2 regions of the Cytobacillus sp. FSL R5-0377 genome follow, and region 2 is predicted to be linked to the other one. Evidence: a T-box and tRNA genes for the amino acid it is inferred to sense, from the RefSeq annotation. Region 2 holds a T-box; the other holds one or more tRNA genes.
What was found. The T-box of region 2 lies ahead of tyrS (tyrosine--tRNA ligase). A T-box ahead of a tRNA ligase gene usually reads a tRNA of that ligase, here a tRNA-Tyr.
Positions count from the first base shown of each region.

Region 1: it encodes a tRNA-Tyr, which carries the amino acid that the T-box ahead of tyrS (tyrosine--tRNA ligase) is inferred to sense. The anticodon was not compared.

Region 1 covers NZ_JBBORA010000001.1:2,287,402-2,291,785, reverse strand. Annotated here, with positions in the region: rRNA gene NSQ49_RS11795 (23S ribosomal RNA) at 1-1,852, shown strand, start outside; rRNA gene rrf (5S ribosomal RNA) at 2,038-2,154, shown strand; tRNA gene NSQ49_RS11785 (tRNA-Asn) at 2,175-2,249, shown strand; tRNA gene NSQ49_RS11780 (tRNA-Thr) at 2,286-2,358, shown strand; tRNA gene NSQ49_RS11775 (tRNA-Glu) at 2,386-2,460, shown strand; tRNA gene NSQ49_RS11770 (tRNA-Val) at 2,465-2,540, shown strand; tRNA gene NSQ49_RS11765 (tRNA-Thr) at 2,546-2,621, shown strand; tRNA gene NSQ49_RS11760 (tRNA-Tyr) at 2,638-2,721, shown strand; tRNA gene NSQ49_RS11755 (tRNA-Gln) at 2,786-2,860, shown strand; tRNA gene NSQ49_RS11750 (tRNA-Lys) at 2,874-2,946, shown strand; tRNA gene NSQ49_RS11745 (tRNA-Gly) at 3,018-3,092, shown strand; tRNA gene NSQ49_RS11740 (tRNA-Ala) at 3,096-3,171, shown strand; gene rocF (arginase) at 3,365-4,270, shown strand; gene NSQ49_RS11730 (aspartyl-phosphate phosphatase Spo0E family protein) at 4,313-4,384, opposite strand, start outside.
Region 2 covers NZ_JBBORA010000001.1:3,362,471-3,366,854, forward strand. Annotated here, with positions in the region: gene NSQ49_RS17160 (transglycosylase domain-containing protein) at 1-1,217, opposite strand, end outside; T-box leader at 1,370-1,594, shown strand; gene tyrS (tyrosine--tRNA ligase) at 1,671-2,930, shown strand; gene NSQ49_RS17170 (sensor histidine kinase) at 3,173-4,276, opposite strand; gene NSQ49_RS17175 (response regulator transcription factor) at 4,266-4,384, opposite strand, start outside.

The sequences.
Region 1 (4,384 bases), 1.1 Mb from region 2:
AGTTGCTTAGACAACCAGGATGTTGGCTTAGAAGCAGCCACCATTTAAAGAGTGCGTAATAGCTCACTGGTCGAGTGACTCCGCGCCGAAAATGTACCGGGGCTAAACGTATCACCGAAGCTGTGGATTGACATCTTTCGATGTCAGTGGTAGGAGAGCGTTCTAAGGGCGTTGAAGCCAGACCGCAAGGACTGGTGGAGCGCTTAGAAGTGAGAATGCCGGTATGAGTAGCGAAAGATGGGTGAGAATCCCATCCACCGAATGCCTAAGGTTTCCTGAGGAAGGCTCGTCCGCTCAGGGTTAGTCGGGACCTAAGCCGAGGCTGAAAAGCGTAGGCGATGGACAACAGGTTGATATTCCTGTACCACCTCTTTACCGTTTGAGCAATGGGGGGACGCAGGAGGATAGGGTAAGCGCGCTGCTGGATTAGCGCGTCCAAGCAGTTAGGCCGGTAACGAGGCAAATCCCGTTACCACATAGGCTGAGCTGTGACGGCGAGGGAAATTTAGTACCGAAGTTCCTGATTCCACACTGCCAAGAAAAGCCTCTAGCGAGGGAAAAGGTGCCCGTACCGCAAACCGACACAGGTAGGCGAGGAGAGAATCCTAAGGTGAGCGAGAGAACTCTCGTTAAGGAACTCGGCAAAATGACCCCGTAACTTCGGGAGAAGGGGTGCTCATTAGGGTGAATAGCCCTGATGAGCCGCAGTGAATAGGCCCAGGCGACTGTTTAGCAAAAACACAGGTCTCTGCGAAGCCGCAAGGCGAAGTATAGGGGCTGACGCCTGCCCGGTGCTGGAAGGTTAAGAGGAGAGGTTAGCGCAAGCGAAGCTTTGAATCGAAGCCCCAGTAAACGGCGGCCGTAACTATAACGGTCCTAAGGTAGCGAAATTCCTTGTCGGGTAAGTTCCGACCCGCACGAAAGGCGTAACGATCTGGGCACTGTCTCAACGAGAGACTCGGTGAAATTATAGTACCTGTGAAGATGCAGGTTACCCGCGACAGGACGGAAAGACCCCGTGGAGCTTTACTGTAGCCTGATATTGAATTTTGGTACAGCTTGTACAGGATAGGTAGGAGCCTGAGAAGCCGGAGCGCCAGCTTCGGTGGAGGCGTCGGTGGGATACTACCCTGGCTGTATTGAAATTCTAACCCGCGCCCCTTATCGGGGCGGGAGACAGTGTCAGGTGGGCAGTTTGACTGGGGCGGTCGCCTCCTAAAAAGTAACGGAGGCGCCCAAAGGTTCCCTCAGAATGGTTGGAAATCATTCGCAGAGTGTAAAGGCACAAGGGAGCTTGACTGCGAGACCTACAAGTCGAGCAGGGACGAAAGTCGGGCTTAGTGATCCGGTGGTTCCGCATGGAAGGGCCATCGCTCAACGGATAAAAGCTACCCCGGGGATAACAGGCTTATCTCCCCCAAGAGTCCACATCGACGGGGAGGTTTGGCACCTCGATGTCGGCTCATCGCATCCTGGGGCTGTAGTCGGTCCCAAGGGTTGGGCTGTTCGCCCATTAAAGCGGTACGCGAGCTGGGTTCAGAACGTCGTGAGACAGTTCGGTCCCTATCCGTCGTGGGCGCAGGAAATTTGAGAGGAGCTGTCCTTAGTACGAGAGGACCGGGATGGACGCACCGCTGGTGTACCAGTTGTCTTGCCAAAGGCATCGCTGGGTAGCTATGTGCGGAAGGGATAAGTGCTGAAAGCATCTAAGCATGAAGCCCCCCTCGAGATGAGATTTCCCATAGCGTCAAGCTAGTAAGATCCCTGAAAGATGATCAGGTTGATAGGTCAGAGGTGGAAGCGTGGCGACATGTGGAGCTGACTGATACTAATCGATCGAGGACTTAACCAAAATGAAAAGCGGAGGCGACTGTTCAACTTCGAGAGAAGTTAGGAGCCGAAGCTAGACGAGTCATTGGTGAATACTCGGCAAATACTTCTTCATACATTATCTAGTTTTGAGGGAACGAAAAAAGTAAATTTCCTCTTGAAAAATGATTAAAAGACGGTATAATAATAATTGTCTTTGAAAAATAGTCTGGTGGCGATGGCGAGAAGGTCACACCCGTTCCCATACCGAACACGGAAGTTAAGCTTCTCAGCGCCGATGGTAGTTAGGGGCTGTCCCCTTGTGAGAGTAGGACGCTGCCGGGCTGTTTTTAAAATACCGCTATTCCGCAGTAGCTCAGTGGTAGAGCATTCGGCTGTTAACCGAACGGTCGCAGGTTCGAATCCTGCCTGCGGAGCCATTTTCATAAAGCCCCTTATGGGAAATATGAGCTGTTGCTTCCATAGCTCAGCAGGTAGAGCACTTCCATGGTAAGGAAGAGGTCACCGGTTCGAGCCCGGTTGGAAGCTCTCTTAATGTAAACAACTAGAATACTAGGCCCCTTGGTCAAGCGGTTAAGACACCGCCCTTTCACGGCGGTAACACGGGTTCGAATCCCGTAGGGGTCACCATAATGGAGGATTAGCTCAGCTGGGAGAGCATCTGCCTTACAAGCAGAGGGTCGGCGGTTCGATCCCGTCATCCTCCACCATACTTGCCGGTGTAGCTCAATTGGTAGAGCAACTGACTTGTAATCAGTAGGTTGGGGGTTCAAGTCCTCTCGCCGGCACCATCTGTTTTTCGCAGATGGAGGGGTAGCGAAGTGGCTAAACGCGGCGGACTGTAAATCCGCTCCTTCGGGTTCGGCAGTTCGAATCTGCCCCCCTCCACCATTTATTTTTAATAAAACACAACAAACTGGACAAGCTATGAATGTCCTTTTTATTTTGTAATTATTGGGCTATAGCCAAGCGGTAAGGCACCGGACTTTGACTCCGTCACTCGCAGGTTCGAATCCTGCTAGCCCAGCCATTTTCCTTACTACGAGCCATTAGCTCAGTCGGTAGAGCATCTGACTTTTAATCAGAGGGTCGAAGGTTCGAGTCCTTCATGGCTCACTTTATAGAAATACGCAGACCTTGGGAATCGAGTCCTGAAGGTCTTAGTTGTAAATATAAATATGCATGCTGCGGAAGTAGTTCAGTGGTAGAACATCACCTTGCCAAGGTGGGGGTCGCGGGTTCGAATCCCGTCTTCCGCTCCAAATGGGGCCTTAGCTCAGCTGGGAGAGCGCCTGCTTTGCACGCAGGAGGTCAGCGGTTCGATCCCGCTAGGCTCCACCAACATACATAATTTATTAATCCTTAAACCAATGTGGTTTAAGGTTTTTTTATTTTATAAATATCGGAACATCATCGAAAAAACTAGGACCTTTTCCCCTAACAGCCGCATATATATACACGATTTTGTCGAGTTGAGTCATGTGTTTGAAAGCGGTTAAAATATATATATGAAGGGAAAGGGAGGAGTTACATTATGAGTAGACAGAAATTATCGATAATTGGAATGCCAATGGATCTTGGCCAGATGAGACGCGGTGTAGACATGGGGCCAAGTGCAATCAGGTATGCCGGGGTGAATGAACGTTTAAAATGTTTATTTGAAGAAATCCATGACCAGGGCGATATTCCAGTCGGCCGCCCGGAGGTCCAAATCGATCCAAATTCAAATCTTCGCAACTTGCACCTTATTGCAGAGAAAACGGAAATGCTTGCAGAGAAAGTGGATCACGCAATAAAAGACGGATCCTTTCCATTAGTTCTAGGCGGTGACCACAGCATCGCAATTGGAACATTAGCAGGGGTTTCAAAGCACTATACAAACCTCGGGGTTATCTGGTATGATGCTCATGGTGATTTAAATACAGCTGAGACTTCACCTTCAGGAAACATACATGGCATGCCGCTTGCTGTAAGCCTCGGTATAGGCCATCCGCTATTAACCAATGTAGGGGGATATGGTCCAAAGATTAAGCCTGAGAATATTGTCATTATTGGGGCAAGGTCATTGGATGAAGGTGAGCGGGAGCTTATTAAGGAAAAAGGCATTAAAGTGTACACTATGCATGAAATTGACCGTCTTGGAATGACCAAGGTTATGGAAGAGTCTATTACATATTTAAAAGAACGAAATACAGATGGCGTTCATCTTTCCCTTGATTTGGATGGACTGGATCCTCATGATGCACCAGGGGTTGGCACTCCGGTAATTGGCGGAATCAGCTACCGTGAAAGCCACTTGGCCATGGAAATGCTTGCAGAAGCACAAATCATTACATCCGCTGAATTTGTAGAGGTTAATCCTATTTTGGATGACAAGAACAAAACAGCTACTGTAGCAGTCGCGCTTATGGGTTCATTGTTTGGGGAAAAGCTTTTGTAATAAAGGAAAAATAAAAATGAGCAGAACATAAACAAGTTCTGCTCATTTTTTTGCTGTGAGTGTATAATATTTATTTAGGAGTTCATCGAGTTTACTGCTGATGTCAACGACCAT
Region 2 (4,384 bases):
GTTTCTGAGTCCTTAATCGTTTCAGGTTTGTCAGGCCCGTAATAAGGGTATTTATCTTTAACCTGCTGCATTTTATCATAAATATCTTTGTTGATTGTTGTATGAATCCGGAAGCCATTCTGGCGGATTGTCCGGTCTGCCAGAGTCCTGTATTCTTCGCGGAGCTCGTCATCTTCTTGTAAATCCCGCTCTTCATATCCATCATTCTTTGCGAGAATCTTAGTCATGATGTTTACTGCGCGTTCTTCTATTTCATATGTTAAATATGGGTACTTTTCCAATGGGCTCTCAGAAGCTGTTGTGAAATCCTTTGTCAGGTCGTAAGCCAAAGCTTCTTCGTATTGCTTCTGGTCAATTTTTCCATCATCATACATTCTTTTCAGAACGGTTTTCATCCTGGAGAACCCAGGTTCCAGATTCTCTTTGACCGTTCCCTCCCTTGTAAAAGGAGTGTAGCCGAATGGACTCTGAGGAAGCCCTGCTATGAATGCGGCCTGAGGCAGAGTTAATTCTTTTGCACTCACCCCAAAAATGCCTTTGGCAGCTGCTTCCACTCCGGCAATATTCCGTCCGGATGCATTTCTTCCAAAGGTGGACACATTCAGATATGCTTCCAATATCTCTTTTTTATCAAAGAATTTCTCCAGACGCAAAGCAAGCAGAATCTCTTTTGCTTTCCGTTCGAAAGAAACTTCATTGGTTAAGATTTGGTTCTTTATCAGCTGCTGAGTCAATGTACTTCCGCCGGATTGAACAGATGAATTTGTTACTTCCTGGAATAGTGCGCGCATAATCGCTTTTGGCACCACACCGTCATGTTCGTAGAAATATTCATCTTCAGTGGCCACTACTGCGTTAATTAAGTGCTCAGACACATCATCAAGCTTAACTTCTTCGCGTTCAAGGTCTGTTCTGAGCTTTCCGAGATATACATTATTTGCGAAGTATAGCTGTGATGTTTCTTCATAGTCATAAATATCTTTTTTCATGCTGGCATAGGATCTGATAGGTTCATCCTTTACAAGCGACGCGAAATAACCGGCTCCGAGTCCTCCCGCAAATGCACCGCCGATGACAGCCAGTATGATAAAAAGCAAAGTAAGGTTCCAGATAACCTGGTAAGTTATGCTCGCACCTTTTGCAGCTTTCTTATTTCCAAAAAGGCCTGGAGTTCGCCTCAATTTGTCAAGTAACATTTGAATCTTTTCTTTCATCATATCAATCCCCCTAAAATCACATCTATTATAGCACAATGTGACAGCCGAATATGACATGGTTCGCCATTTATCTGAAATTTCCTTTTTTGAACAGGCATTTGACATTTGGCTCATTTTTGTGATAAAAATATTCTATCTTAGACGTTAATATTTTACAGGCATTGATGGGAATCCAGTAATGCTTCTATCCCTGTTTCAGAAAGCCGGCGTTTGCTGCGAGCCGGTACAAATAGAAGGATGAAATACCTCCCTGAGCTTTCACTGTCAACCTGCACAGCAGTTATAGCAGTGGACGGATTATCCGTTATTCTAAAAGAGTGGAGGACATTTATCCTCAATCTGGGTGGTACCGCGCAAACTGATCATGCGTCCCTGCATAATTGCAGGGGCGCTTTTTGCATGGTTAAAACCTTTAATGCCTTGAAAAATAGCCGTTAATTAGGAGGAATTAAGATGAGCTTACTTGAAGATCTGCAATGGAGAGGAATTGTTTATCAGCAGACAGATGAAGAGGGGATCAAGGATACTCTCGAAAAAGAGAATATTTCTTTATACTGCGGTGTTGATCCCACTGCTGACAGCATGCATATTGGACACCTGCTGCCATTTCTAACGTTAAGGCGTTTTCAAAAAGAAGGTCACCGTCCAATTGTACTTGTTGGCGGGGCTACTGGACTTATTGGTGATCCAAGCGGCAAAAGTGAAGAGAGGAAGCTGCAGACTCTTGAAACAGTACAGCATAATGTGGACTGCATTAAGGGCCAGCTGAAAAGAATTTTTGATTTTAATAGTGAAAATGGTGCAATCATGGTTAACAACTATGATTGGGCAGGCTCGATGGATATCGTAACGTTCCTGCGTGATTATGGGAAGCATGTCGGAGTCAATTACATGCTCGCTAAAGACACCATTTCTTCCAGGCTGGAAACAGGAATTTCCTTTACTGAATTCACTTATACCATCCTGCAGGCAATGGATTTCCTTCATTTATATGAGAACCATAATTGTAAAATACAAATTGGCGGAAGCGATCAGTGGGGGAATATTACTACCGGGCTGGAGCTCATCCGTAAAATGGCGCCTGAAGGTTCCAAGGCTTTCGGCCTGACCATCCCTCTTGTAACGAAAGCGGATGGAACAAAATTCGGAAAAACGGAAAGCGGTGCAATCTGGCTTGATCCGGAGAAAACATCTCCTTATGAGTTTTACCAATTCTGGATTAACACTGCAGATGCGGATGTAATCAAATACCTTAAGTTCTTTACCTTCTTATCCCGTGAAGAAATTGAAGATCTTGAAAAAACTGTTCAGAACGAACCGCATCTCCGCAAAGCCCAAAAAGCACTTGCTGAAGAAATGACACGTCTGATTCATGGTGATGAAGCATTAGAACAGGCTGTCAAAATTACAGCAGCCCTCTTCAGCGGAGATATAAAAAACCTTTCGGCTGCAGAGATTAAACAAGGATTTAAGGATGTTCCATCTTATGAGCATACGGAAGGAGAGGAATTGGGCATAGTTGAGCTGCTTGTTGCTGCCCAAATCTGCCCATCCAAACGCCAGGCGCGTGAAGATGTGACGAATGGCGCTGTTTCAGTAAACGGAGAGCGCATAACAGAGCTTGATTACACTCTTACTGATAAAGACAAGATAGAAGGTCAATTTACTGTCATTCGCCGCGGAAAGAAGAAATATTTCTTGATTAAATACTAAAAGTGAAAAGCCCTCCTGTGACGGAGGGCTTTATTTTGTTAGTAGCTGCATCAAGAAAAAGGATTAAGATTCTGAATAGCTAGCAGATCCAGTTAATTAATGACGCGAGTTGGGCAGAGTGAGAGAAAAGGGAGTTAATCCAGATGGATTACCGCCGAAAATGGAGGCAGAGTGAGGAAAAAGGGAGTTAATCCAGATAATCTAACAAAAAAACTGCCGAAATGCATCAGCAGTTTTAATATTCATTTTAAAAGTGCCACAGTAAATGTGGTTTTGCCTGTTGTACTGTTTACTTCAATGGTTCCTCCGTGCAATTCTATGATGTTTTTGGCAATGGCTAGTCCTAAGCCTGATCCGCCAGTAAAGGTAGAACGGGATTTTTCGACTCGATAAAACCGTTCGAATATATAAGGAAGGTCCGTTTGAGGAATCGCTGCACCATAATTAGTCATATTGATCATAACGTATTGATTTGATTCACTCAAAAAAATATCAATGTATTTCCCCTCATGTCCATAACGAACTGCATTTTGAAAGAGATTATCAAATACCCTTACCAGTTTGTCCCCATCTCCAGAAACAATAGGGCTTTTTGCTGTCGAGTGAAGACGCACTTCCATTCCTGCATTTTCGAGCTGGAGCTTATATTGTACCACCAACTGATTCAGCATTTCTTCAAGATTAATTAGGTTTTGATCTAAAGGCATAGATTGATTTTGTGTATAGGTATAGTCAAAAATATCGTTGATTAAAGTGTGTAAGCTAACAGCTTTATCATGTATAATCTGAGTGCGATATCTTAATTCCACCTCGTCACGATATCGGTCATTATTGATTAATTCAAGATTCCCTAAAATGGAGGTGAGTGGAGACCTCAGATCATGTGCTACATTTGTGATTAGCTCACTCTTGGCTTGCTCTGCTTTTTTTACGTTTTCCACTGCTTGTTTGTGAGTGGTCATAATATCACGAATACCTTTAGCTACAGGTTCGAATTCAGAAGGAACAGCTAAGGGATGGTCCTTGTTTTCTGATTGATTTAAGTTTTGCACTTCTTGGGCAATCTTCCTTAAATGAAAGGATAGATATCGTATTCGTTCGATGTGATAAAAAATCGAAAGATACAGTACCAGTAATGGAATGAAAAAAATAGGGAACAGAAATTCCCGAAAATAGGATAAAAGAAAAAATAAGCTTTCAAAAAAACTTGAGTTGTTTTCTAAGTACCAGATAGCAGGCATTAATAAGAGATACGTGAAGCCAGTGAAAACAAATGACAGGATGACATATAGGGTAATTTTCCAATTCGGCAAGTGATGGATTAGACTGATCAGTTTATTTTTCAATCTTATAGCCTACTCCCCATACAGTCTGGATGATTCTCTCACCGGGCAGGGCTGCTTCCAATTTTTCACGTAAATTACTGATATGCACCATAACTGTTTGATTCGACC